DNA from 4 places in the Moorella sp. E306M genome. Region 1 is predicted to be linked to each of the others. Evidence: riboswitches for the same ligand, from Rfam matches in the RefSeq annotation. Region 1 holds a riboswitch; each other region holds the start of a gene.
What was found. Region 1 has a riboswitch for cyclic di-GMP ahead of FLZ89_RS06160 (ATP-binding protein). Riboswitches for the same ligand answer to the same signal wherever they lie in the genome.
Positions count from the first base shown of each region.

Region 1 (7,129 bases):
TACTCTGGTCCGGGCCGGGGTACCGGCCATTATCAACCCCTTTGATGCCCATGCTGTCGAGGCCGCGGTCCGGCTAAAGGAAAAGTACGGCGGCCGTGTTACGGCCCTGTCCATGGGGCCGCCCCAGGCTGAAGAGGTGCTGCGGCGGGCCCTGGGTATGGGGGCCGACCAGGCTATCCTCCTCACCGACCGGGCCTTTGCCGGTTCCGATACCCTGGCCACCAGCTATATCCTGGCCCGAGCCATCGAAACCATAAGCCGGGAAACGCCGGTTGATCTGGTCTTTTGCGGTAAGCAGGCCATTGACGGCGATACGGCCCAGGTAGGGCCGGGAATAGCCACCCGGCTGGGTTTCACCCAGCTGACCTATTGTATGGCCATTGACGCCGTAGATTTGGAACAGGGTTACATCCATGTCCAGCGCAAGCTGGAAGGAAAGCGGGAAATCATCCGCGGCCGGTTGCCGGCCCTATTAACGGTGGTTAAGGACTTAAATGAACTGCGGTACCCTTCCTTGCCAGCCTTAATCAGGGCGGCCCGGGCAACCATCACCACCTGGGGTAAAGACAACCTGGACCTTGACCCGGCGCAAATTGGCCTCAAAGGCTCTCCTACCTCCGTCCGGCGCATCTTTGCCCCACCGGTACGGCCGGGCGGAGAGATAATTCCCGGCGATCCCCGGGAAGCGGCGGCGCTCCTGGTAGAAAAACTCGTACAGACGAAGGTTATAGCTGATAAATAATGGAGGAATACCCATGCCGGCTAATACAGCGAATGCCGGTTATCGCGGCGTCTGGGTCTTTATTGAACAGGTGGGGGGAGAAGTAGCCCCCGTCTCCTGGGAACTCCTGGGGGCAGGCCGGCAACTGGCCGGTGCCCTGGGGGTAGAGCTGGCCGGGGTCCTGCTGGGCCAGGGGGTGGCCGGCCTGGCTGACGGGGCGTGGGTCTACGGGGCGGATAAGGTCTACCTGGTCGAGAACCCCGTCCTGGCACACTACCGTACGGCCCCCTATGCCCGGGCCCTGGTACAGCTGGTAAAACAGTACCAACCGGAGATACTGCTCCTGGGGGCCACCAGTCTGGGCCGGGATCTGGCGGGAGCCGTGGCCACCGCCCTGGGCACCGGCCTGACGGCAGATTGCACCAGTCTCACCATTGACCCGGAAACACGCCTCCTGGAGCAGACCCGGCCGGCCTTTGGCGGTAATGTCATGGCCACCATTCTCTGTCGCCGGCACCGTCCCCAGATGGCCACCGTCCGGCCGCGGGTTATGCCCATGCCGTCCCGCCAGGAAGGCCGCCGGGGAGAGCTGGTGCGGTTGGATATGGCCTTCAATGAAGCCGAGGCCCGGGCCGAGGTTATAGAGGTCATCGAAGAAAAAAACAAAGCCGTCTACCTTGACCGGGCGGAGATCATCGTTGCCGGTGGCCGCGGCGTGGGGTCGAAGGAAAACTTACGCCTCCTGGAAGAACTGGCCGGGGTCCTGGGCGGCACCCTGGGCGCCTCACGCGCGGCGGTGGAGGCCGGATGGCTGCCTCCGGAGTACCAGGTGGGCCAGACGGGGGTTACCGTGCGGCCCAAAATCTATTTTGCCATCGGCATTTCCGGAGCCATCCAGCACCTGGTTGGCATGCAGGGTGCCGACGTTATCGTAGCCGTTAATAATGACCCGCAGGCCCCAATTTTTAAAATTGCCACCTATGGTATCGTCGGCGATTTACGGGAGGTAGTTCCGGCATTAACAGCGGAATTTCGCCGCCGGCTGGCCCCGGGACCCGCGTAGGCCGGCAACAAACAGGGTTATTTAATAGTATACACAGTTTATCTGCAGTTTGACTTGGGGGCATTATTATGGCGCTTAGGTTTGAAGTCGTCGTTGTGGGCGCCGGGCCGGCCGGGCTAGCGGCGGCCATAACCCTGGCCCGGGCCGGCGTGGAGGTAATTATCTTTGAACGCGGCGAGCACCCCGGGAGCAAAAACGTCATGGGCGGGGTCCTTTACCGCCACCCCACCGAAACGATAGTTCCCGGGTTTTACCGGGAGGCCCCTTTAGAGCGGCCGGTGGTGGAGCAGCGCCTGTGGTTGCTAACCGATGAAGCGGCCCTTACTTTGGGTTACAAAAGCATGGCCTTTGCCGTCGAGCCTTACAACGCCTTTACCGTGCTGAGGGCCCGCTTTGACCGCTGGCTGGCGGAACAGGCCGTGGCAGCCGGGGCCTTGCTGATTAATGAAACCGTCGTCGAGGACCTTCTCTGGGAGAAGGATCGCGTCGTTGGGGTAAGGGCGGGCCGGGCTGAGGGCGATGTCCGGGCGGAGGTAGTCATCCTGGCCGAGGGCGCCAATTCCCTTTTAACCCAGAAGGCCGGCCTGAAAAAGGACGGCATCAATACCAACCAGCTGGCCGTAGCCGTCAAAGAGATCATTGCCCTGCCCCGGGAAAAGATTGAGGACCGCTTTAACCTGGAAGAAGGCCAGGGCTGCACCATTGAACTCCTCGGTGAAGCCACTAAAGGTATGATGGGTACGGCCTTTATCTATACCAACAAGGATTCCCTATCCGTTGGTGTAGGCGTCCTTCTGTCGAGCCTGATCCGCCGCCGTTTGAACCCCAACGATCTCCTGGAACACCTGAAAAGTCATCCCATGGTGCGGCGGCTCCTGGCCGGGGGGGAGAGCAAGGAATACCAGGGCCACCTGATTCCCGAAGGCGGCTACCGGGCCATTCCTAAACTCTATGGCAACGGCGTCCTGGTAGCCGGTGACGCCGCCATGCTGGTCAACGGGATTCACCGGGAAGGCTCGAATCTCGCCATGACCTCCGGCCTGCTGGCAGCGAAAACCATCCTGGCCGCCCGGGAAAAGGGCGACTACAGCGCGGCCAACCTGGCGCCCTACCGGGAGATGCTGGCGGAGAGCTTTGTCTTGCAAGACTTGCAGAAATACCAACGGGCCCCCTTTTTCTTTGACCAAAATCCCCACTTCTTTACCCTGTATCCGCAGCTCCTTTCCCGGGCCGCCAGGGAGTTTTTAACTGTCGATAATGTACCCAAGGGGGAAAAGCAGAAGCGCATTTGGAGAGAAATTACGGCCCAACGCAGCCGTATACAACTGGCCGGGGACCTTTACCACCTCTGGAGGGTGATGGGATGATGCGCCTGGAAGATAAACTCTTCCTCAACCGTTACCAAACGGATAAGCACCCTCACTTAAGGATCAAGGACCGGGAGGTCTGCCGCCACTGTGACGGCAGGCCCTGCACCTTTATTTGCCCGGCCCGGGTATATGTCTGGAATGAAGGGGAGAAACGGATCGAGACGGCCTACGAGGGTTGCGTGGAGTGTGGCACCTGTCGCTACGGCTGCGCCCACGATAACATTGACTGGCGTTATCCCCGCGGCGGCTTCGGCATCCTGTATAAATATGGTTAAACCAATACCTGGACTTGATTTTTTTGTATGGGCACACTTACCAGGAAAACTAATATTATGTAGTATAAGTATACTCCTGGAGGTGGCCCTATGACCATCGAGCAAATAATCAAGCTTCTCAACCTGGACCTGTCCTGGGAATACGCCGCCATGATCCAGTATATCCAGCATGCCAGCATGCTTACCGGTCCCCAGTATGTTGCTATTATCGATGAAGAGCTCCAGCATGCCCAGGAAGAACACGAGCATGCCGTAAAGTTAAGCGACAAGATCCAGTACCTGGGCGGCATTCCTACCGTCCAGGTGCAGGAAATCAAGACCTCCCTCAATAACGTAGAAATGCTGCGCCAGGACCTGGAAGCCGAGTATGACGCCCTGAATCGTTACCTGCAGCGCATTGAACAACTGGAAGCCTTGAAATTGTACGATGTCGCCCAGGTCATCAGGGAGATTGCCGTAGTTGAGCAGGAACATATTATTGACCTGGAGAAGGCCCTGGGTATCCAGAAGGTAAGATAACACCGTTTTGCCCCCTAAGCCATGGATGAAGCAACCAGTGCCATGGCAATTTTTTTGTTACGGCTCTGGCAACCATGGGCGGGGTAAATTAACGATTGCTTTTTTCCGAGAGAAGGAATTTGTTGAGCGGGGTCGAATATAAAAATATTAAAGCAAATTATTGGAGGATAATTCCAGCGATGGCAAAGAGCATAACAGAAATTAACATAAAAAATAAAAATAACCAATGGGGGGGGGGGGGGATTATATGCCTTGTATGTAAAATATTGGAAAAAAGTTTCCCCTCTATTAGCCCCCTTAAAATTACTGCAAATAACATTCCTCCCAACCCATCCAGTGTTACCTTCCATAACACCTCCAGGAACCAGAATTTCCTTGTGATTTTTCGGAAAAATGTCCAGGGGTCACTGGACAGCCGTCACCATACCTTCTCCTCTGCTCCCAGGGTTTCCTAAGAGATATCTTTCTTATGTAAATAGCTTAAAGTGTTCAAGGGCAAACCACTCGAAAGGGTGGGACGCAAAGCCATGGGTCTGTAGCCACTTGTTGGTATGACTGCCAGGCTGCCACTTTAAAGTAAAGGGCAGCCATGCGAATTACTCGTGGCTGCCTTGCTATTTCTAGATGGAACGAAGGCGGGGGCGGGTTCAGTGCAAAGGGATACAGTTACCCAAATTTTACTTGAGATAAGGAAAAAACTTCTCTTTATGGGAGAAAGAGAATCTTTAAACCTGGTTTAAAGCCAGAGCAGTAGAGGGGGGGTCAGCTATGCAAGAGTGTAGCCAGTGTGCCCGCAAGACCCCAGATCGTTCTTGTGTCGATTGCGATTATTTCATGAGTCCCGGCCCTTTGCGCCGCAAGCCGCCGATGCCCATAGGCATTAGCCTGGTTGCCGCCGATGGGAAACGTTATGCCGGCCGTATTCTCGTATTGAATACCATGGAACTGGGCCTGGAAACACGAGCTCCCGTTCCCGGTCAATACCGGATTTATTTAAAGCAGCATCTTAGCCTGGATGTAGCAGGGGTACCGACCAAGGGCAAGGGTAACATCCACCTTTTTGATATCATAGCCGTTTACCGGGGCGAGGAAACAGCCAGCCGCCTGGGTAATGAAGAATACCGTTTACTGACGGGTAGTACCGAGGACTTCATTGAGCAAGTATCCAAATTAGTTCCCGCCCATTTACAGGACCTGGTTAAAGAACGACTACTGGCCGAATTAGAAAGCTCCGAGATTTTTAATGCCATGCGGTTGGGCAAGGTAATGCGTTACGAAAAGGGGCGTTTTCGCCATCTGACAGGACAGGCTGACCTGGAACTGCCCCTGCCGGCAATAGAAAATTTAATGCGCCAGGCAATACACCGGGGAACCCACTGCCGGGAAGTGATAGTAAGTGATGACGGTAAAAGGATTTTTGACCTGCACGGTATACCCCTTGACTCCCGGTCAGGGGGCCTGCTGGCCTTTGATCTAACCGAAATTATTGAAAAGGAAAGGCAGATGCGCCGCCAGGAGATGCAGGCCTACCGGGAAGCCATGGCTGCCGTCACCAATGGGCGCCTGCAGCTTTTGACTTCAGAAGAAATGGTAGCTGTATTATCCCAGGGGAATGAACTGGCAAGGGGAGTAGTTAACAAGGCTGCTGACATAGCTTTAGCTCGCAGCAAGTTATGCAGTCTGATACCTGCGGCTTTTAGCGCCCGCGCGTACGGCATGGCCTTATCTTTAACGGAGGCTTTGACCAATACATTAAAACATGCTACGGGTGGTGAATGGGTGGTACGGCAGACGGATGAGGCCATCCGGGTAATTATTCAAGACCAGGGCCAGGGAATTAAGATAAAAGATTTACCCAAAGCGGCTTTAATGCGACATTACTCCACAAAAAATTCTCTTGGTTGTGGGTTTACTTTAATGCTTTATTATGCTGATAAAGTTTATCTAACTACCGGTTCCAGGGGAACCACCCTGGTCCTGGATTTCCATCAATCAGCAGGTGAAGAAATCTGTTCTCCAGCTTCTTAAGTAAAGAAAGAGGAGGAGCGATATTATGCTGGCAATCTCTGTAACCAAGGGCGATTATGGGCGCTGTTTAAACCTTAAAGGGGAGTTAGACATGGAAACCCTGGCCACGCTGGAGCGAGCAGCAGAAGTACAGGAAGGAGAGGGGCAATTGGAAATAAACCTGGCAGGAGTATCCTTTATAGATTCTACAGGTCTCAGGGGTTTATTAGAAATACAGCGTCGGTGGTCAATGAAGGGAGGTAAGGTACGGGTTATTAACCCCTGTCCAGAGATTGCCGAAGTTTTCCGGCTGGTAGGTATGGAAGAACTTTTAGATTGTAGTGACCAGAGCAAGGCAACCGGGGGTGAATATTAAATGTCCCTGGATACCGGTGGAAATGGGAAACAAATAATACATGCCGGTATACAGGGTGCGGGGTGTAGTATTCCAGCAGACCTGGAAGGCGGCGACTTTTTTGATTTTATTCCCCTGGGGGAAGATCAACTTATTGTTGCTATCGGAGATGTAATGGGTAAAGGTATGCGTGCCGCCGGGCAAATGAAGGAGCTTTGTACAATCTTACATGCCTGTACCAGGAAAGATCTGTCCCTATTAGAAATCATAAATCAGCTGGCTGCAATCGGAGGAAAGCAGCTGCATCGCGCCGGTTCCTTTGCCACCCTGTGCCTTATTTCTTATGAACGGCAGCATAATTGTTTAACCTGCCTCAGCGCCGGACACCCGTCTCCGGTAATATTTTCAGGCCGTAATATCCACGTACCCCGGGTAAGGGGGGTGGCCCTGGGCTTCCTGGAAGAATACCAGGGTACTCGACCGGAACAGGTTGTCCTGTCTCGCGGCGATGTAGTTATCCTGTATACCGATGGCCTGGTAGAAGCCCGCGATGCCAACGGTCAAAATTATGGTTTAAATCGCCTCAAAGAGATAGTTGCCGCCAATACCTGCCTGGATGCAGTTGAACTCCAGGAGGTTATCTTAAATGACTTATTTACCTTTACCGGCTGCAGGCAGCAAAGGGATGATGTAACCCTGGTAATACTTAAGAAAGAGCTGGAAAAGGGGGGTGAGTGTCATGGAGATCAGGGTAAATAAAGAAAAGGAAAAGGCCACCCTGCTGGTAGCGGGGGAATTGGACTACAGCAATGTTGCTCA
Region 1 covers NZ_BJKO01000001.1:1,171,747-1,178,875, reverse strand. Annotated here, with positions in the region: gene FLZ89_RS06190 (electron transfer flavoprotein subunit beta/FixA family protein) at 1-742, shown strand, start outside; gene FLZ89_RS06185 (electron transfer flavoprotein subunit alpha/FixB family protein) at 756-1,784, shown strand; gene FLZ89_RS06180 (FAD-dependent oxidoreductase) at 1,853-3,151, shown strand; gene FLZ89_RS06175 (ferredoxin family protein) at 3,151-3,429, shown strand; gene FLZ89_RS06170 (ferritin-like domain-containing protein) at 3,520-3,948, shown strand; cyclic di-GMP riboswitch class I at 4,433-4,519, shown strand; gene FLZ89_RS06160 (ATP-binding protein) at 4,717-5,976, shown strand; gene FLZ89_RS06155 (STAS domain-containing protein) at 6,002-6,331, shown strand; gene FLZ89_RS06150 (PP2C family protein-serine/threonine phosphatase) at 6,332-7,069, shown strand; gene FLZ89_RS06145 (STAS domain-containing protein) at 7,050-7,129, shown strand, end outside.

Region 2 (7,129 bases), 990 kb from region 1:
AGACCTGGAACGGACGGTGGCCGACCTGCAGAAGGAACGGCAAGAGTTAAAACGCCAGCTCGCCTTCTGGCCGGTGCGCCTGGCCTTACGCCTGGCGGCTCTCTTCGGTTTTAGCCTGCCCCGGGAGAGGACGCGGGCCAGGGCCTACAGCCGCTAGGCCCTTGCTAAAAATGGCAATCATGGCTTATAATATTATTAAACCTTCACCCCGGCGAAAGCGGGGTATTTTTATTGAGGCAGGGTGGATTGGCTTTGACGGATGTTGTCCGGGCGCGGGGCCTGGTAAAGAAATATAACGGTTTTACGGCTGTCAAGGGGATAGATTTTACGGTCAGTCCCCGGGAGTGCTTCGGCTTTTTGGGACCCAACGGCGCTGGAAAAACCACCACCATCAAAATGATCCATTGTTTTACCCCTGTGACTGCGGGTAGTTTGGAAGTGCTGGGCTATGACGTGCGCCGCCGGCCGCGGGAAATTAAGGCCCGGCTGGGGGTAGTATCCCAGGAGGATAATCTGGACCCGGAGTTAACAGTAAAGGAAAACCTGCTTCTCTATGCCGGCTATTTCGATATCCCCCGGGGGGAGGCCCACAAACGCGTCCAGGAACTCCTGGCCTTTGCCGGCCTGGAGGAAAAGGCCCATATTGAGGTCGAGCACCTTTCCGGGGGTATGAAGCGGCGCCTGGCCATTGCCCGGGCCCTGGTAAATAAACCGCAGCTTTTAATTTTAGATGAACCCACCACCGGCCTGGACCCGGAAGCCCGCCACATGATCTGGGAGAAATTGCGCCAGCTAAAAGCGGCCGGTGTAACCCTAATTCTCACTACCCACTACCTGGAGGAGGCGGCCCAGCTGTGCGACCGGCTGGTCATTATGGACCGGGGGATAATCCTGGAAGAGGGGTCGCCCGGAGAGCTGGTCGAGCGCCATGTCGGCCGGGAAGTCCTGGAACTGGCACCGGTAGACGGCGAAGCCGGGTCCATTTTAACCCTGGTGGGTGGCAGCATCCTGGCCCACCAGACCATAGGCCGGACCCTGTATTTATATACCAGCGACGGCCGCGAAGTCTGGCGGCAGGTACAGGGCTTAAACGGTCACTTCAGTCACATGAGGTTACGGCCGGCTACCCTGGAGGACGTTTTCCTTAAGCTAACCGGGAGGGGCCTGGATTAATAAGATGGATATCTCTTACCGTGCCTGGAAAGTTTTCTGGCGTAATTTTGTCGTCTTTCGCAAAACATGGCTGACCAATATTATGTTCAATTTCCTGGAACCACTCCTTTATCTTGCAGCCATGGGTTACGGTATGGGCTATTACATTCCGGCTATCAATGGTATGAGCTACCTCCAGTTTCTAGCCCCGGGGCTGATTGCCTCTTCGGCCATGTGGGCTACGGCCTCCGAGTGTACCTATGACAGCTTTGTCCGCATGAAGTTTCAAAAGACCTACCATGCCATTGTGGCGACCCCGGTGAGCTTGGATGAGGTAGTGGTGGGGGAAATGCTTTTTGGGACCTTTAAGAGTGTCCTCTATGGTACGGTAATTTTACTGGTGATTTCCCTTCTTGGCCTGGTGCAGTCGCCAGCGGCCTTGCTGGTGCCCCCGGTCCTGGTGTTATGCGGCTTTGTCTTTGCCGAACTGGGGATGATCTGGACGGGCCTGGTACCCAAGATTGATACCTTCAGCTACTTTTTTACCCTGATTATTACCCCTATGTTTCTTTTTGCCGGGGTTTTCTTTCCCCTGGATGCCCTGCCGTTAATCGTCCAGCGTCTGGCCTGGCTGATCCCCCTTTACCATGTGGTGGAGCTGGTACGGCCCCTGGTCCTGGGGCAGTTAAGTCCGGAACTCCTGGTCCATGTAGCCTGGCTGGTAGTTTTTATTGCCATCTTTTTCTACCCGCCCCTTTACCTCTTGCGTCGGCGTTTAACGGGCTAGCAGGTTGTCCCGGAAGGGAGAATATGTTATCCTGGGTATAAGGTTAAAAAAGGGGGGCAATAACCATCGTAACCCTCGGCACTTTATTTAGCCCTTACGCATGGATACTCATTATCCTGGCGGCGATAATCATCTTTGGTCCCAAAAGGTTGCCGGAACTCGGTCGCGGCCTGGGCCGAACCATCAACGAATTTAAAAAAGGCCTCAAGGCTGACGACAATCCGGAGAAGAAATAGGGCATCCCATCCCCTGTACGGAGGTGGCAAAATGCTAAGCCGGCCTTTACTGGCCATAGACATCGGCGGCGGCACCCAGGATATCCTGCTCTACCGTCCGGACCAGCCCCTGGAAAACTGCGTCCAGCTCATTTTACCCTCGCCAACAGTAATCTGCGGCCGGCAGGTGGAGGCAGCCACAGCCGCCCGCCGGGACGTCTTCCTTACCGGTTACCTTATGGGTGGTGGAGCCCTGGTAGGAGCTTTGCGCCGCCACCTGGCTGCCGGTTTAAAAGTCTATGCTACGGCCGCGGCAGCGCGGACGGTTTATGACGACCTGGATAGGGTGCGGCAACTGGGCATTGAAATAACTGAGGGACCGCCCGGGGATGCAGTAACCATTAAGACGGGCGATGTTGATCTTGATACCCTGGCCGGTAGCCTGGCTCCCTATGGCGTCAGCCTTCCAGCGGAAGTGGCCATAGCCGTCCTGGATCACGGCGAGGCGCCGAAAGGCACGAGCGACCGCCTCTTTCGTTTCCAGCACTGGCAGCGCTTTGTTGCCAGCGGTGGTAGACTGGCAGACCTTCTTTATCGGGAGCCGCCGCGTTATCTAACCCGGATGCAGGCCGTACAGGAGCAGGTACCGGGGGCCTGGCTCATGGACACCGGCGCGGCCGCCCTGTGGGGTGCCCTGTGCGATGCCAGGGTAGCGGCCCATAGCAAGGAAGGGTTGATCGTTGTCAATTGCGGCAACCAGCACACCATTGGGGTTCTCCTCCAGGAGCAGCGGGTATGGGGCCTGTTTGAGCATCATACCAGCTGTTTAAGCGGCCACAAGCTGGCTAGTTTTGTTGAAAAGTTGAGGGCCGGGGAGCTTACCAATGAGGAAATCTTTAATGACGGCGGCCACGGATGTTATATTGATCCCGGTTACCGGCCGGGTGGGGGCTTCCGTTTCGTTGCCGTAACGGGTCCGCAGCGCCGGCTGACCATACACCAGGATTATTATTGGGCCGCTCCTTATGGTGACATGATGCTCAGCGGTTGCTTCGGCCTAGTGGCCGCGGTGGCCGGTGACACCCAAGGTCGTGTAAAATTTTAAGTAGGTAACAAAGAGCCCTTACCGGACCGTATCAAGCAGCCACTCTGCGCAAACAAGGTGTTCACCATAATTTCAATTAGGCCGGGATTCCAGTTAAGAAAATTCACTGACAGGCAGGGGCGGTAAGCTTTTAAGAGGTTTTTTAAGGAAACCTGCAGGAAAATAGAGTAACATGTCGAATAAAATATCTCTAGTACCAATTTTTTGGAGAAGGGTTGTCCAAATGAGAGGGTTTACCAACGTCAAAAGTAAAATAATTCCAATATGGGGGGGGGGGGGGGGTACAATTACCATAACCGCCTATTATTGGAAATAGACTTTCTCTATCTCCTCTATCTATCTCGCCTTCTTTTATACTGCCTCGCCCGAGGTAAAATTATTCTTCTTTTCCAAATTTCTCCAAACAGCGAACTTACTATCCCTTAGTATCCTAGTTCAAGGCAAACATACCGAAAGGCAGGAACGCAAAGCCATGGGTCTAGCCTCTTTAATGAGTATGCTAGCCAGGCTACAGTATGCCTTTATCTTTTATTGGCAATATATTCCTTTTCCGGTAGTAGTAAGGAAAAAATCCTGAAGGCCAATTACTGCTGTGAAGGCGAAATACATAAGTATGGTGGCAATCCAGGCAAACCCTTCCACCAGAATTTGGACTTGTTAAAGGGGGAGCAAAGTATGGTTGATGGCCCATTAACCGAGGAAGAAATTAACGAGCTGTTAGTCGCGGCCGAAGAACTAATGGCCAAAATTAAGGAGGGCAAAGTTCTAGCGCTCACTGAGCTACCTCTATCGGAAGAAGTCGGTAATAACGGTTCAATGGAGGAAAAAGAGATTGATTGTTATCCCAATAAGCGGCGGGGGCGCAAAGCTGTTGGGTCTACAGACGTTAAGCCATGATTGTTCAAACAGCGAGTTAAGAACTAGCGAAATCTAAACATAAGCTAGAACTTAAAAACTTCAAAGGAAGATCAATGTAATGCACGCTGGCATGATTCTTGCAACCAACCAACCAACCAACCAACCAACCAACCAACCAACCAACCAACCAACCAACCAACCAACCAACCAACCAACCAACCAACCAATATTAGTTGCTAATAGCATTAATAAGCTTATCAACTTTATAATCTGCTTAACAGTCTGCATTGCTGATACAGGCTCAGACGAGAAAACAACTGTTTCTTGCCCGAGCCTTGTTTTATGTAAACTAAAAAGCAGAGAAAGGAGGAAGTCGAGTTACTTGAGTAGCCAATTGGAGGGGACGGGGAGGTGCGCAGCAGGTCTGGAGAAAGCAAAGCGCGACGCTTAGCCTCTAAAGAAAGGAGAAAGGGTGCATGGCCAGGAAGCTGGTAGTCTTCGACCTGGCGGGTGAGCTTTACGGCCTGGACATATTCGATGTCCGGGAGATAGTCAAGGATACGCTCGTCACTCGAATACCGCAAACGCCTGAATTTGTAGAAGGCGTCGTCAACCTGAGAGGAAAGATAATACCGGTAATCGATCTGAGGAAACGCTTCGGTTTTGCAAAGGGGGAAAAGACGAAAGATGCCAGGATAATCATTGTAGACATAGCGGGGCAGGAAGCGGGGTTGGTTGTTGATTCCGTCAAAGAAGTGGCGGCAGTTGATGAAACCACTATTGAGACTACGCCCGATGTCACGACGGTAAACGCCGCCTTTGTGGAGGGTCTGGCCAAGAAGGACGATAAGATTATCATCATAATTAAACTGGAACTGCTCCTTGAAGTCGACGAGAAAGAAATGCTGGAGCGTATGCAATAGGGAGATGATAACCGAAGATTATGTCGGCTTTAGGATGATCCGTGGCGCCGCGCGTTCAGGCCAGCGCCGCTATCGAAGAAGCCATGAAAATGACGCGTATTCTATTACTTAATGTATATTGGGAGGAGATAGAGAATGTCTCTGAAAAGCATAAGAAGCAAGATTATGGCACTGACACTGATAGCTATACTAGCAACAGTACTAGTTCAATTGATTATTGCCAACGTTTCGCTGGCAAATCTTACCTTTAAGTCTCGATCAATAGTACAACAACACGTATTAAATGAAATAAAGAGTGGCCTCAAAAACACAGTCGATTCCATGGTATCCTCCTTAACCGATATGTATAAAAGTAATGCCGGCACTATACCGGAAGCTCAGCTTATTGAGCTTATAAGAAAAACGCTGGATGCCAGCAGGTATGGCGAAGCTGGATACTTTTTTGCTTACCGATATGATGGTATAAGGGTAGTGGCGCCGGAAAACAAGTCACAGGAAGGCCAGAACCTTTGGGACCTAACGGATAAATCCGGCAAGAAAGTGGTTCAGGAATTCATCAGAGTGGCCCAGAACGGCGGGGGATTTGTGTCTTACATTTGGCTCAACCCTAAGACTAACAAGGAAGAGGAAAAAATTTCTTATATAGCCCCTCTTAAACTTGGCAACTTCGAGTTAGCGGTCGGGACGGGCACTTATTTATCCATGGTAGAGGTTGCCCAAAATGATGTGGCCCGGGAGATTGCCCAGTCCAGAAAGGCCCTTTCCGGTTCTTTGGTTATTATCAGTATTATTGTTTTATTGATTTTGGCCGTAATTACTTATTTCTTTACTCGAACCATCACTACACCACTAATCCTGGCGGTCGACGACCTGGGGCTTATAGCCAACGGCGACTTCACCCGGCCGGTGCCTGAAAAATACCTACGCATGAAGGATGAGATAGGAAAGCTCGCCCGGGCCGTCGACCGTCTGCAGGCCAACCTCAGACCGCTGCTTTCGGGCCTTAGAGACGACGCTAAAACCCTGGCCGGCAACTCGGAGAACCTAAGCGCGTCTTCAGAAGAGATCGCCTCATCTTCCGGCGAAGTGGCCAAGGCCATCCAGCAGGTGGCCGCGGGGGCTTCGGACCAATCGAGCCATCTGCAGGAAATACTGGGTCTTGTAGAAAACATAACTGCAAATCTGGAGAAAGTATATACCGAACTTAGTCACGTTAAGACCAACAGCGAAGAGACCTCCAGGCTGGCGGGTGTAGGCAAGAAAGAGCTGGACGTCCTCATTGCCTCCATCAAGGGTGTTCACGAGGCCTTCAAGGTGGTTGCTGAGAAGCTGACGAGCTTGAGCGGTTCCGTAAACCAGATAGGCGAGATCCTGGAAGTGATCAACGGGATCGCGGAACAGACGAATCTCCTTGCCCTGAACGCGGCCATTGAGGCGGCACGGGCCGGGGAAGCTGGCCGCGGCTTCGCGGTGGTGGCGGAGGAGGTCCGCAAGCTGGCCGAGCAGTCCAGCGCTTCGTCGGATAAGATCAGGGTGCTGTTGAACACTATCGGTTCGGAGACCAATGAAGTAGTGCATACTTCAGAGGAAGTCAGCAAGCAGGTAGTCACGCAGCTGGAGAATGTAGAAAATACGGTCAAGGCCTTTGACGACATACTTGAAGCGGTGGCAGCCATCGCGCCCATGATCGAGGCGACTTACCGCGAGGTGGATAGCACGGTTAAAGCCAAGGACGTATTGCTGGACCGGGTCCAGAGCGTCAGCGCGGTGTCGGAGGAGGCTTCAGCTTCGGCCGAGGAGATCTCCGCGTCAGCCGAGGAACTGTCGGCCTCCACCCAGGAGATAGCCGCCAGCGCCCAGCAGGTCCTGGAGGTGGCCAAACGGCTGGAGGAACAGGTAGCGCGCTTCAAGGTGTAAATGGTCGTGCTTACCGGGACACCCTTTTAACTTGATTCTCAATACGGGGGAGTTTTCCAGCTCCCCCCTTTTGGTAATAAGGATAAGCTCACCGGGTTGTATGTACAACCGGGGAAACGCCGATAACGACGAAGCAAGTGGCTTGAGGAGGCTTTTTCCGTGGGGAGAATAG
Region 2 covers NZ_BJKO01000001.1:176,777-183,905, reverse strand. Annotated here, with positions in the region: gene FLZ89_RS00910 (hypothetical protein) at 1-157, shown strand, start outside; gene FLZ89_RS00905 (ABC transporter ATP-binding protein) at 253-1,173, shown strand; gene FLZ89_RS00900 (ABC transporter permease) at 1,178-1,939, shown strand; gene tatA (twin-arginine translocase TatA/TatE family subunit) at 1,999-2,175, shown strand; gene FLZ89_RS00890 (DUF1786 domain-containing protein) at 2,207-3,259, shown strand; cyclic di-GMP riboswitch class I at 3,689-3,775, shown strand; gene FLZ89_RS00885 (hypothetical protein) at 3,791-4,156, shown strand; gene FLZ89_RS00875 (chemotaxis protein CheW) at 4,594-5,040, shown strand; gene FLZ89_RS00870 (methyl-accepting chemotaxis protein) at 5,176-6,957, shown strand; gene FLZ89_RS15490 (hypothetical protein) at 7,117-7,129, shown strand, end outside.
Region 2: another riboswitch for cyclic di-GMP. It lies ahead of FLZ89_RS00885 (hypothetical protein); the one in region 1 lies ahead of FLZ89_RS06160 (ATP-binding protein).

Region 3 (7,129 bases), 1.1 Mb from region 1:
GAAACCGGCTTCCTGCTTAAAAACCTGGACCTGGCAGCCCCCTGCCTGGTAGTAAGCAATGCTACCATTGCTGGACATTACTGGCCCACCCTGGAGCAAAGCCTCAAGGCAGCCGGTTTTCAGCCCCACCTTGCCCTGGTTCCCGACGGGGAGGAGGCCAAAACCCTTAAAGTTGCGGCTGAACTATATGATGCTGCCCTGGCAGCCGATATTGAGCGCGGGTCAGCCATTATCGCCTTGGGGGGCGGCGTGGTGGGGGATGTGGCCGGGTTTGTGGCCGCCACCTGGCTCCGGGGCGTTCCTTTTATTCAACTCCCGACTACACTTCTAGCCCAGGTCGACGCCAGCGTGGGGGGCAAGGTGGCTGTCAACCATCCCCGGGGCAAGAACCTCATCGGCGCCTTTTACCAGCCGGCGGCCGTCATAGTCGACCTGGCAACCCTGGCCACCCTGCCGCCGCGGGAAGTCCGGGCCGGCCTGGCGGAAGTCATCAAGTATGGCGTGATCATGGATGCCGGCTTTTTTACTTACCTGGAAGATCACCTGGAAGGCGCCCTAAATGGAGAAGAAGGGGTCCTGGAAACCATCGTTTTGCGCTCCTGCGCCTTGAAAGCAGAAATAGTTGCCCGGGATGAGCGGGAAAGCGGCTTGCGGGCCATTTTAAATTTTGGCCACACTATCGGCCATGCCGTGGAAGCCGTAACAGATTTTGCCGCCTACCGCCACGGTGAGGCCGTTGCTATGGGGATGGCCGCCGCCGCCCGCCTGGCCGTCCGGCGGGGAATGTTTTCGGAAGCGGAAACCGGCCGCCTGGTGCGATTGCTGCAGCGGGCGGGTCTGCCTGTTGATTTGCCGGCCGTCGAACCTGCTGCTTTCCAGGCGGCCCTGGGCCATGATAAAAAAATCCGCCAGGGCCGGCTGCGGATGGTCCTGCCGGAACGGTTGGGCCGGGTGCAGGTTACCCCGGTTAGTTTAGAGGAGATTATGGCGGTTATTTGCTGAGGAATATCCGGGGGCTGTCCGCCTCGGCCTGCTAAAGAATGAATGTTGCGGGAGGGGAGCAAAATGGACACCCGGCGGCGGCTGGGGGACCTTTTAATTGCGGCCGGGATGATCACCCCGGCCCAGCTGGAGCAGGCCCTGCAGGAACAAAAGCGCACCGGGGAACGCCTGGGTAAGGTTTTGATCCGCCTGGGATTCATTACTGAAGCCAGTATTCTGGAAGTCCTGGAATTCCAGTTGGGCATTCCCAAAGTCGTCCTGGCCGACTACCACCTGGACCCGGAGGTGGTGCGTCTGGTGCCGGAGGGCCTGGCGCGGCGCTACCAGGCCATCCCCATTCGCCTGGACGGCAACCGTCTCCTGGTAGCCATGGCCGACCCCCTGAACCTGCTGGCCCTGGACGACCTGCGCCTGGCTACCGGCAAGGAGATCATGCCGGCTATAGCTGCTGAAAGGGAAATTGAAGAGGCTTTGAGCAGGTTCTGGCAGAAGGAAACTGCTGCCAGCATGAGCGAGGCGGCGGCCGCCGCTGCCCTGGAAGCTCCCGGTCCCGGCGGTACCGAAGGGGCACCGGCTGTACGGCTGGTTAACAGCTTTATCCAGCAGGCGATCCAGATGCGGGCCAGCGATATCCACATCGAACCCCAGGAAGGGGAAGTACGCGTACGCCTGCGGGTGGATGGCCTGCTGCGGGAGTTAACCCGCCTGCCCCTGGGGGTTCTAAGCAGCCTGATCTCCAGGATCAAGATCATGGCGGGCATGGATATTGCCGAAAAGCGCCTGCCCCAGGACGGCCGTTTTCAATTTACCCTGGGTAAACGCAACGTCGACCTGCGTGTTTCCAGCCTGCCCACGGTTTACGGGGAAAAGATCGTCCTGCGCCTGCTGGACCAGGAGGCCATGCTCCTGTCCCTGGACGACCTGGGATTTTTGCCGGCCATAAAAGAGCGCTTTGCGAGCCTCATCCACAGTTCCTACGGCATGCTCCTCATTACCGGTCCCACGGGCAGCGGTAAGACGACAACCCTCTATGCCACCCTTAACATTTTATGCTCACCGGAAAAAAACATCATTACTATTGAAGACCCCGTAGAATACCTGCTGCCCGGCATCAACCAGGTACGGGTCAATCCCAAGGCCGGTCTAACCTTTGCCTCAGGTTTGCGATCTATCTTGCGCCAGGACCCCGACATAATTATGGTAGGAGAAATTCGCGACCGGGAAACGGCGGATATCGCCGTCCGGGCGGCGACCACCGGCCATTTGGTGTTCAGCACCCTCCATACCAATGACGCCGCCGGGGCCGTCACCCGCCTCTTAGATATGGGCGTTGAACCCTACCTGGTCAACTCTTCCCTTATCGGCGTAGTGGCCCAGCGGCTGGTGCGCCGGCTCTGCCCCCACTGCCGGGAGATTTACCGACCCGAACCGGGGTCTTTGGAAAAGACCTGGCTGCCAGCAGTAGAAGAACTCTGGCGGGGTCGGGGTTGCCAGCGCTGCAGTTTTACCGGTTATGCCGGCCGGACGGCCATCCAGGAGGTACTGGTGATGAATGAAGAACTCCGCGGCCTGGTGACCGCCAAGGCACCGGCAACGGCCCTGAAAGAGGCGGCCGTAGCTGCCGGTATGGTGCCTTTAATCGAGGACGGTTTGGAAAAAGTCCGCCAGGGGATTACCACGGTGAGTGAAGTCCTGCGTGTTTCCCTGGGCGGTTTGTAAAGACCAGACTGTACTGTCCCGGGTGGCATATACTTCCATTGATCTTGAATTCATAGTTCTGCCCTTTGCAGTTAGCCCGGCACTATACGTTGTTTATTAACATTGGTAGCAGTTGGCTATTAAAAATCCTTGCGTTTGTTATCCTGGCTTTATCCGGGAGGATTAAAATGTTCGACATTGAAACCATCCTGCGGGCGGCGGCTGCCGCCGGGGCCTCCGATGTCCATCTCTCTGTCGGCCTGCCGCCGGTTTTCCGGGTCCACGGCGAACTCCAAGTCCAGCGCCAGTGGGAGCCCCTGGATTCCGGAATGACAGCCAGCCTGGTACGGCCTATGGTGGGCGAGAGGTGGGAGGTATTGCAAGAGCGGGGAGAAATAGACCTGGCTTACTCCCTGCCCGGCGTAAGCCGTTTCCGGGTTAATGTCTTTCACCAGCGGGGAAGCGTTAGCGCAGCCATCCGCCTTATACCCAGGGAGATACCCAGCCTGGAAACCCTGGGATTACCGCCGGTGGTGGCCGAGCTGGCAGAACGACAGCACGGCCTGGTCCTGGTGACGGGGCCGACGGGTAGCGGCAAGTCCACCACTCTGGCGGCCATGGTGGATAAAATCAACCGGGAACGCAGCTGCCATATTATTACCCTGGAAGACCCCATCGAATACCTGCACCAGCACCGCCGTAGCATCGTCAACCAGCGGGAAGTGGGTTCAGATACCCGTTCCTTTGCCAGTGCCCTGCGGGCCGCCCTGCGCCAGGACCCGGATGTTATCCTGGTCGGCGAGATGCGGGATTTGGAGACTATTGCCACGGCCATCACGGCCGCGGAAACGGGTCACCTGGTCTTGGCGACTTTACATACCAGCAGTGCCATCCAGAGCATTGACCGGATCATTGACGTTTTCCCGCCCCACCAGCAGGGGCAGGTCCGCATCCAGCTGGCCGACACCCTGGAAGGGGTTATCACCCAGCAGCTTTTACCGCGGGCCGACAGGAAAGGCCGGGTGGCAGCAGTGGAAGTGCTGATTGCTACCCCGGCTGTCAAGAATCTCATCCGCGAGGGTAAAACCCACCAGATTGTTTCCAGCATGCAGACGGGAGCCCGCTACGGCATGCAGACCATGGACATGGCCCTGCGGCAGCTGGTCACCAGGGGTATGATAGAGGATAGAGAATTAAACAATGGTTAACGGCGCCAGGATTAGCAGGAATTTGCCTTTTTATGACGAATAAATGTCCATATATCCTCGTTCAAGGCAAACCCGGCGAAAGCCGGGGGCGCAAAGCTACGGGCCTGTAGACGCTGTCATGGCCGCCGGGCTGCCGGGGAAGAGTTCTATCTTTCCCTGTTGCCGGTGGCTATTTATATTTGGAGGGAAAGCATGAATTTTGCCTACCGGGGAAGGGATGCCAGGGGGAATGCAGTTAGCGGGAATATAGAAGCGGAAAGCCAGGAACTGGCCATCCGGGAACTGCGCCGGCAGGGGATTTTTATTACTTACTGCCGGCCGGCAGTTGTAACCCCAGCCCGGGACTGGCGGAGCCTTTTCCGGCGGCTGGTATCCCGTCGCGACCTGGCCCTCTTCAGCCGCCAGCTGGCGACCATGCTGGGGGCTGGCCTGCCGATTGTGACGGCCTTGCATATTTTACAGCGACAGGCAGAAAATCCTTCCCTGCGAGAAAGTATCGGTATGCTTCTCCAGGACCTGGAGTCCGGGGAGGCCTTTTACCGGGCGCTGGAACGGCAGCCCCGGGTCTTCCCGCCTATCTTCATCCATACCGTCGAGGCCGGGGAGCTGGGTGGGGCCCTGGACGAGACCCTGGAGCGCCTGGCGGGGCACCTGGAACGGGAACATGAAGTAGAGGAAAAGGTCAAGTCGGCCCTGACCTACCCGGCGATAGTCAGCATGGTTGCCCTCCTGGTAGTTATTTTTCTCCTGACTTATGTCCTGCCTTCCTTCCAGGTCATGTTGAACAGCCTGCAGGTGCCCCTGCCCTGGCCGACGCGCCTGGTTCTGGGACTAAGTGAAGGGTTACGGCGCTTGTGGCCTTTTCTGGTCTTTTTCCTGGCCGGCGCTGCTTTCGGGTTTTACCGCTGGCAGCAAAGGCCAGCGGGGCGCTACCAGGTCGACCGTTTGTTCCTTCGTTTACCAATTTTCGGTCCCCTGCATCATAAGGCGGTTCTATCTCGTTTCAGCCGTACCCTGGGTACCCTCCTGCACAGCGGTGTACCGGTCCTACTGGCCCTGGAAATAGTGCGGCGTACGGTGGGCAATGCTGTGGTGGCTGGCGCGGTGGAGCGGGCGGCAGAAAGCGTTCGCGATGGGCAGAGCCTGGCGACTCCACTGGAAGCGAGCGGAGTCTTCCCTCCCATGGTGGTGGAGATGATTACGGTAGGCGAGGAAACTGGGGCCCTGGATGCTATGCTCGAACGAGTGGCGACTCTTTATGAGCAGGAGGTGGAGGCGGTCGTGGCCCGCCTGGCTTCACTGATAGAACCCGTCCTCATCGTCGGCCTCGGCGGCATAGTAGGGCTTATCGTAATTTCGGTCTTTCTTCCCTACTTTCAGATGCTGGGCGGCATAAGGTAGAGGCGGGCGGGGGTTGCAGGCAGTATACCCTTAAAGAATGCCCTGGCCGGCGGTTCCATGTCGAGGAGTGCCAGGATAACTCTGCATCCTGCCGCGTTTGAGATCGGGGATAATAATGCGGGTAAGAGGGGGGTGATCTACTTGTAGGTTTCCCCGGCGGGCTGGCAGCAGGAAAGTAAAAAGCGCAGGCAAAAAAATCAGGGAGGTTGATTGATTCATGTGGCAGAGACTGAAAAAGGCGCGGGACCAGCGGGGTTTCACCCTGGTGGAGCTTCTTGTTGTTATTGCCATTATCGGCATTTTGGCCGCCATCGTCGCCCCCAACGCCTTCAAGGCCATCGAAAAGGGCAAGGTGGCGGCCGCCGAAGCGGACTACAAGGCGATTAAGGCGGCAGCGCTGAATTATTATACCGATACCGGCGTTTGGCCGGAAGACGGTACAGATAGCGAGGGATTTGTTACCGAACCAAGCCCAACGGTGGATGGCTGGAACGGCCCCTACCTTGAGCGCTGGCCGAGCAAGAACCCGTGGGGCGGGACTTATACCTACATGAAACAAGATGATTCATCTACACTTTGGGGTGCCCCTGCCCGCTGGCTCCAGCTGACGGACGTACCAGGAGCACCATCAGACGGTAACAGTAACAATGCTACCGGAGCCGCAAAACAACTTCTAAACGACTTAGGATCTGATGTTGTCAAGTTTGCAAATGGCAGTAGAGACACCCATATTCTGATTTCAAAAGAATAATTTTGATTGGGTCTGCTCCCGGCGCTTCGGTGCCGGGTGTAGACCCACCGACCCGTCCTGCAACCGGTCGTGTGGCCTGTTCCGGCGGGGGTAATGAAGCGGATCCTCTTTTCTCCGGGAGAGGATGTGAGCCATTGATGTTCAGTTTACCTAGACTGCCCCGCGACCAGCGCGGCTTTACCCTGGTGGAGCTTCTGGTGGTTATCGCCATCATCGGCATCCTGGCGGCCATTATTACTCCCAGCGCTTTCAGGGCGGTGGAAAAGGCGAAGATATCGCGGGTGGTTGCCGACGTGCGGGCCATAAAGGCGGCCGGTTATGCCTATTACGCCGATACCGGTGACTGGCCGAAGGCGGGGCAGGATTCCTACGATCGCCCCTACGACCAAGGAGACGAATATGGCTTCCTTTACTTCGTAAACTCTGACGGCAGCACCGGCTGGAACGGGCCGTACCTGGAGAAGCAGCCCGGCACTACGCCCTGGGGCGGCCATTATCGCTACTGGAAGAGTGTAATACCCAGCGGTAGTGTCTATGACGCCGCGGGCAACCAGATTCCAGTTAACAACACCAAATGCGCTGTAGTTACTATCGGCGGCTTCCCTGACCAGGGTATCCGCGACGCCGTGGACCGGCGCATCAGGGAGAGTGTCGGTTACTCCTATGTGGGAGAGGAAAACGGCACGTACTACATCTCGGTGATCATCTGGATGGAGGGGTTATAGCGCCGGCGCGCTTGTCGTTTGGGTAATAGGCGTCTGTCGTGTAGTTGGGCTTGCCATAAATGTGGTAGAAGGGAAAAGTATGTTTTGGATTGAAGTTTTTTTCTTCCTAGCGGGTCTTTTTATCGGTAGTTTCCTCAACGTGGTCATTTACCGCCTGCCGCGCGGGGAAACGGGGGTCTGGGGTCGTTCGCACTGCCCGGCTTGCGGGCGGGCGCTGGCCTGGTACGACCTTATACCCGTATTAAGCTACCTGCTCTTGCGGGGCAGGTGCCGTTACTGCCGCCTGCCGATTTCCTCACGATATCCTTTAGTCGAGCTTGTCACAGGCGTGGTATTTACCACCC
Region 3 covers NZ_BJKO01000001.1:2,250,316-2,257,444, forward strand. Annotated here, with positions in the region: gene aroB (3-dehydroquinate synthase) at 1-1,002, shown strand, start outside; gene FLZ89_RS11600 (GspE/PulE family protein) at 1,066-2,721, shown strand; gene FLZ89_RS11605 (type IV pilus twitching motility protein PilT) at 2,889-3,908, shown strand; cyclic di-GMP riboswitch class I at 3,964-4,046, shown strand; gene FLZ89_RS11610 (type II secretion system F family protein) at 4,074-5,309, shown strand; gene FLZ89_RS11615 (prepilin-type N-terminal cleavage/methylation domain-containing protein) at 5,527-6,060, shown strand; gene FLZ89_RS11620 (prepilin-type N-terminal cleavage/methylation domain-containing protein) at 6,198-6,785, shown strand; gene FLZ89_RS11625 (prepilin peptidase) at 6,865-7,129, shown strand, end outside.
Region 3: another riboswitch for cyclic di-GMP. It lies ahead of FLZ89_RS11610 (type II secretion system F family protein); the one in region 1 lies ahead of FLZ89_RS06160 (ATP-binding protein).

Region 4 (7,129 bases), 410 kb from region 1:
GGAAGATAGTGTTTAGCAGGTCAAGGTCATCGGGGGTTTGCTCCAGCTTGACAATGGCTTCATCCAGCTGTTGGAGCTGCTCCCCGGCTTCATCGAGGAAAATACCCAGGTACTGAGACATGTCCAGCTCGCTCATCTTGCATCCACTCCGGCAGCTATTTCCTGCTCCAGCTGGCGCTGCTCGCTCTCACGCAGCACCCGCTCTAGATCCAGGAGGATAATCAGCCGCTCATTCCACTTGCCCACACCCTTGAGATAGGCTACATCAATGCCGCTTATCATGGGAGGAGGCGGCTCAATGCTGGTAGCCGGCAGGCGCAACACTTCAGAAACGGAATCGACAATCATGCCCACCGTCACCCGCCCCAGTTCCACCACCATAATCCTGGTATTATTCGTGATGTCGGCCCGTGGCAGATCAAAGCGTTTATGGAGATCAATCACCGGGATGATGCGGCCGCGTAAGTTGATTACCCCTTCGATAAAAGCCGGGGTCCTAGGAATCTGGGTAATGTTTTGCATGCGGATGATTTCCTGGACGTGGTTAATATCAACGCCGTAAGTTTCACTGGCCAGCTGGAAAACAACCAGCTGGATTTCCGCTGCTGTTTCCGTTGCCATAAGTATCCCACCCCTCTTTATCTCACAGGTAAATTCTGCATTGCTAGGGAAATTCCTTTAAAAGCAGGTATATTTTTATCTCCGTTGGCCAGGCTAAAGTTGCTGGCAAAACCTGATTCCGAGTAACCGGTCGTTCAGACTGAGTTTCCCCGCCCTGATTATAAATAATGGAGGGAGCAATGAATATGCCTCCTCAAGTCAAGTGCCGGGTGGCCAATTGCATCTACTGGCAGGACGGCAACTGCCACGCCGACAGTATTACCGTGGCCGTCCAAGGAACGCCAAATACCTCCAGCGCCCACAACGACCGCGATACCGAGTGTGAAACCTTCCAGGCCCGCGTCTGAAACAGGAGGCGGGAGCAAAAAGTCGTAGACAGGCACTATTATAGCTTGAACCGGGCCACCGCCTTTTCCAGGTTACCTGCGGCAACGGCCAGCTGCTGGGCCGCCTGACTGATCTGGTCCACGGCTGCCGTCTGCTCTTCCGTGGAAGCGGAAACCTGCTGGGTGCTGGCAGCCATCTCTTCAATACCGGCGGCTATACTTTCGACCCGTCCTTTGACCTGGCGGGAACCCGCATACATTTCTTCCGCCTTAACAGCTACATTTTTGATCTTGCTTACCAGGGTTTGGATGGACTGTTCAATGGCGGCGAAAGCCATACCCGTACGGCCCACCACTTCCGTACCCTGGCGGACATCCTTAGAGCCTTCGGCCATGCTGTTGACCACGCGCTCCGTCTCCCGCTGGATCTCCTGCACCAGGCCGACAATCTGTTTGGTGGCTTCGGCCGACTGCTCGGCCAGTTTCCGCACCTCATCGGCAACGACGGCAAAGCCGCGTCCCTGTTCCCCGGCCCGGGCCGCTTCAATGGCCGCATTCAGGGCCAGGAGATTGGTCTGCTCGGCAATGCCGGAGATAACACCTACAATCTGGCCAATCTGCTGGGAACGGGCTCCGAGCTCCTCTACAGCCCCGGCCAGGCTTTCCATGCGCATGGAGATGGCCTCCATTTGCTGGGTGGCTTCGGCCACCGCCCGGGCACCTTCGCTGGCCTTAGCTGCGGCCTGGTCGGAGGCGGCTGCCATATCCTCGGTGTTGCGATGGACTTCTTCCACCCTGGTCACCTGGGCGTCAGTCGCGGCCGCCGTCTCGCTGACCTGCTGGGCCTGGTCTTCGGCGCCTTTGGCCATTTCCTGGGTGGTGGCGGCCACCTGGCGGGCGGCGTCCCCCAGCTCCTGGGACATGCGGGCCAGGTCCTGGCTGGCCGCGGCCACCTGGTTAGTCATCTCCCGCACCTGGCCGATAAGCTGGCGCAGGTTTTCTCCCATAGTGTTAAAAGCAGCGGCCAGCTTGCCCACCTCATCGTTGGTTATAACTTGAAGGGGTTCGGCAGTGAGATCACCGCCGGCGATCCGCGTAGCGTAGGCAGCTACCTGGCCCAGGGATTTACCGACCATGCGCCTGATAAACCATGCTACCAGCAGCCCCAGAATCAGAGCCAGGAGAAGGCCGCTTACCAGTACTGCCCGCGCTCCCGTCACAGCGGCCGTTAGCCGGTTTTCGGCTAGGGTGTTTTTATCGATCATTCCTTTGGCCATGTGGTTGGCGATATTGTTGATGTTATCCAGGGAGGCCCCCATCTGGAAACTCAAAATAGGCAGGGCCGCCATGCGGTCTTCCTGGCTGGTGTTGACGATGCTGTTCTTGAAGGTATCGGTAAAACTCTTGGCAGCCTGGGTCATGGCCGCGAGATACCCGGCCACCTGGCTGTCGAGTTGTTGTTGTTCCAGCCGGGCGCGGGCGTCATTGAAACGCTTCATGGCGTCGTCAAAGGCCGCCACATGGGTCTGGGAACCATTGATTATGTAATCGGTGGCCCGGCGGTAGGCATCCCACACGGCGTTGGTCATCTCGGTAAAGAGCATGTTCTGCTCATGGGCCAGGGTTACTTCCCGGGAAAGCCGGTCTACCTGCTGGAGATTAAAATTGACATAGACCACTACGGCAACAAAAATCATAATGATAAGGATAAAGCCGGCTGTTAATTTCCTTCCCAGCCGCCAGCGGCTGAAAAAACCTACCCGGGCCTTTACCGGGCGGGGTAATCCGGGCGGCTCTTGACCCGCCGGTTGCCCTGCCCGGCCTTTCTTTTTAAATAAGTGCAAACGCATAAATGGAAACCCCTCCTCCGGTTGGTTAATAAATAATAAAAGCTACCCCCTGGGTAGCCCCGTCCCACCCGCGGCAACTGGCTGTCCTGGCCCGTAGCCGGGCTTTAGACCCTGTAGCTTTGCGCCCCTGCCTTTCGGCAGGTTTGCCTTTTCGGGGAATTTTTTCTATTTTCGCCTTAATTATAACGCAGGAAGCCATTATTATGCAAGATATACCAATTAAGAAGTTCTCCTATTGGCTTTCCACGGCAGTAGTACTATTACCGGTTTTTTCGCCCCGGGCTATCAGCTCGGATATGGTTACCAGTTCATAGCCTTTATCCCGTAACCCCTTAATCAGGAGCGGCAGGGCCACCAAGGTGCCGGGACGGCCTTCATGAAGGAGGATAATGCCGCCATCCCGGACATTAGCCAGGACGTGCTGGACGATGGCCCCGGGGCCGGGATTGGACCAGTCACGGGGATCTACGCTCCAGGTAACTGTTGGGGTGCCCAGCCCGGCTGCTGCAGCCAGCAAATTGGGTCCCATGGCGCCATAAGGGGGACGGAAATATTTTACCGGCCGGCCGCTTATTTTCTCCAGGGCGGCAGCCGCCTTGCGGAGGTCGGCCTCAGCTTCAGCCCGGGTCACCTTTCCCAGGTTGGCATGACGCCAGGAGTGGCTGGCTATTTCGTGGCCGCCTTCCAGGGCTGCCCTGACCAGCTCCGGGTGGGCTTCAGCCTGTCGCCCGACCATAAAGAAAGTGGCCTGGGTTCTGGTAGCTGCCAGTACGGCTAAATAACGTCCTGTCCACCGGGGAAAAGGGCCGTCGTCAAAGGTCAGGGCCACCCGGCGGCCGGCCCCCGGTACCTGGCGCAGAGGCTGGAGCCCGCGTTGGGACTGCGGCTCCGGGGCGGCCGGCGCCGGCCGGGGTGGGGGTGGCGGTATAGCCACGGGTTCAACAGGGGCGATAGACATTCCCGGATCGCCACCGGCCATCTGGTAATGTTCTGGAGAAGGCGGGGAGCTTATCTCCGGCCCGGCAGTTCCAGACTGAAGCCAGCCGGCACCGCCAATGGTGGTTACAACCGCCATTAAAGCAGCTATTACCACCAGGTACCCCAGCTGCAGCAACGCAACCGGCCAGACCGCCCGCGGGTACCTGCCAATCCTGGCCACCCAGGGCCAGTGCCCCACCACAAATTTACCTGCCTGGCTCATACCGGTTCGCCCCTCCTGCCCGCTTTTTTTCATGCAGTACTTTCTACTTTATTAGACGTTTTTCAGGGCCGTTAGTTCCGTAAATATGACGTAAAATTGGCTGCCGCCAGTTTGCCATAATATGTAAGAATAGCAATCATAGCTTGCGGAGGGACGATTTCATAGCGGTAATAACGTTGGACATAAGCCAGGGCCTGCTGGAGCCTGGCTGTACCGGCGACAGCTTCCAGCTCCAACCAGAATATGGCTCCCCGGTTATAGACGGCCTGGCGGTAGACCTGCTCATTACCATATTCCTCAAGGGATAAGTTAATAGGTTGAGCTGTCTGTTCCGCCAGGCGCCCGATCTCGGCCAGTTTAGCCTGGTAAAGGACCGGATCGCGCTGGCGGTAAAAAAGGAGAGTGCTGTACTCGGCCAGGCCTTCGTCAATCCAGGCCGCATGGATGCTATCGTTCCCCACCAAGTTGTACCACCACTGGTGGGCAACCTCATGGACAACGGTAGCAGGACTATAATTTTTGCGGTTACTTAAAATAATAAAGCCCGGGTATTCCATGCCGGCCAGGTTATCCAGGGGGACAAAAGCCAGGTGCAGGTAGCTGTAGGGATAGGGTCCATAAATTGCCTGGAAAAATTCTAAAGCCCGGCCGGCTGCCTCCAGGGCGGCCGCTGCCTGCTCATCCCGGGCGGCTGTCACCAATTGGACCGTTCCCACCTGGCGGGTGGTAAACTGCAAGTCAGGAGCGGCCGTAAAGGCAAATTCCCGGATGGGGTACTCGCTGTTAAAGGTCCAGACGGTCCAATCACCCTCTTCCTGCCGCCCTGTTTCCCGGGCACTGGCCAGGACCTGGTAACCGGGGGGCATAGCCAGGCGCACCCGGTAATAAGCATCAGCGGCAAAATATGGGTCACCGTAGGATGTACCGGCAACCCCTGTCCAGGTATCGCCGGTACGCGGGGCAAGGATTGGGTACCAGCCGGCTGCCATCAGGAGGTCCCCGTTGCGGCTCAGGCGCGCTGCCCCTGGCGGTACCTGGGTAGTGAAGGAAAGGGAGAGGAAAAGGGTTTCCCGGGGAGCGAGGTTCAAGGGCAGGAATATTTCCAGGGAACTACCCCGGGAATTGAAGGGAACGGGCCGGTTATTTATATAAACCCTGCTAACTGTTAATTTCGCTCCATTACCATACTGAGCATTGGCCGGGAGATTGAAATATAGTTTCCGCAGAGGTACAAGATAAGGATTTTGGTAAGCCAGGAGGAGTTCACCTGCAAGCTGCCCCCTGGCAGGATCGTACCTGGCCTGAAGGTCATACACGGGATAATAACGGAAATGCAGGCCGGCCCGACCCTTGAGGGGAGGGAGGCGTATATCAGTACTTTCCTGCTCTGGAGCAGCTCCCATTCTGCCGGCGTCAGGCAGTCCCAGTACCTCCAGAGCCAGGTTTAAGGGTATGTAAAGCTTATCGTCTACCAGGACCGGGGCCACGTCAAGCCGCCGGGGTACTCCATCGACCTCGGCTGCCAGGCTGCCGGCGGCTACGGCAGCTCCTTTGCTTCCCCGTAAAATACCCCTGTTCTTGTACCAGTCGGCACTGCCGCCGGCCAGGGGTAAAAAATCTCCCGCCGATACCAGTATATGCCCCCCTGCTTCCAGGGGTGGCGGGTCCAGGACCACCTCTTTAAATGTGATCTCTTTAACAATGATCTCCGGCAGGGATTGAATTGGCCCCGGCACTGCTGCCGGGCCGGAAAAAATGACCAGGGCCAGCAGGCCAATAAGGGCACCGGTGAGGATCTTTTTGGGCATCGCTTCACCGCCTTGCCCTTTATTTCGACAACACCACCCTTTCTCCTGCCACACGCATAGGCAAAAAGGTCAGGTGCATAATAAGTTTAAGCACTTTTTAAGGGGGGAGCCGGGTGAGTATCTGGCGGACTAAAAGCATTAAAGACTTTATGCAGGAAGGCCGGGACAATGAAAAGTTAAAACGTAGTATTGGCACGCCGGAATTAATCGCCCTGGGAGTAGGAGCTATAATCGGCTCTGGTATTTTTGTCCTGACTGGAGTAGCGGCGGCCAATTATGCCGGCCCGGCCCTGGTCTTTTCCTTTATCCTCTCCGGCATTACCGCCGGGCTGGCGGCCCTGGTCTACGCCGAAATGGCCGCCATGATCCCGGTGGCCGGGAGCGCCTATACATATGCCTATGCTTCTTTAGGTGAAATTATTGCCTGGATTATCGGCTGGAACCTGATCCTGGAGTACATGGTAGCCTCGGGGGCGGTGGCTGCCGGCTGGAGCGGTTATTTCACTGATATGCTAAGGTCCGTGGGGATTGCCCTGCCTGCGGTCCTGGTAAATTCTCCTGCCAGCGGCGGCCTCATTAATTTGCCGGCCATCCTCATTACCGCCCTCATGACCCTGGTAGCCATAAGGGGCACAACTACCAGCGCCAGGACTAACAAAATTATCGTAGCCATCAAAATCCTGGTAATCCTGGCCTTCCTGGCACTGGGCATTCCCCGGCTTAACCCGGCCAACTGGCGTCCTTTTCTCCCTTTTGGCATCCCCGGTGTCATCCACGGTGCAGCCATTATCTTCTTTGCCTATATCGGCTTTGACGCTGTTTCTACGGCGGCCGAAGAAGTGCGCCACCCCAGTAAAGACCTGCCCCGGGGGATCATCGGCTCCCTGGCCATCTCTACCTTATTATATATCGCCGTAACTATAGTCCTGACCGGCCTGGTAAGCTACACCCAGCTCAATACCCCCTCCCCGGTAACTACCGGTCTTCTGGCTGCCGGTGTGAGGGGTGCCTCGCTAATTGTCGGCACTGGCGCCCTGGCCGGTTTGACCAGCGTCCTCCTGGTAACCATCTTTGCCCAGAGCCGGGTCTTTATGGCCATGGGCCGCGATGGCCTCTTGCCCCCCTTTTTTGCCCGGGTCCACCACCGCTACCATACTCCCTGGCTGACAACCATAGTCGTCGGTACCTTTATCGCTCTCATCGGCGGCCTGCTGCCCATTGGCCTTATCGCCGAGCTGGCCAATGTCGGTACCCTGTCGGCCTTTTTCATCGTTTCCCTGGGTGTACTCATTTTAAGGCGCACCCGGCCCGATTTGGAACGGC
Region 4 covers NZ_BJKO01000001.1:763,458-770,586, forward strand. Annotated here, with positions in the region: gene FLZ89_RS03975 (chemotaxis protein CheA) at 1-136, opposite strand, end outside; gene FLZ89_RS03980 (chemotaxis protein CheW) at 133-621, opposite strand; gene FLZ89_RS03985 (DUF1540 domain-containing protein) at 807-968, shown strand; gene FLZ89_RS16380 (methyl-accepting chemotaxis protein) at 1,007-2,797, opposite strand; cyclic di-GMP riboswitch class I at 2,867-2,955, opposite strand; gene FLZ89_RS03995 (polysaccharide deacetylase family protein) at 3,030-3,998, opposite strand; gene FLZ89_RS04000 (M1 family aminopeptidase) at 4,070-5,806, opposite strand; gene FLZ89_RS04005 (amino acid permease) at 5,920-7,129, shown strand, end outside.
Region 4: another riboswitch for cyclic di-GMP. It lies ahead of FLZ89_RS16380 (methyl-accepting chemotaxis protein); the one in region 1 lies ahead of FLZ89_RS06160 (ATP-binding protein).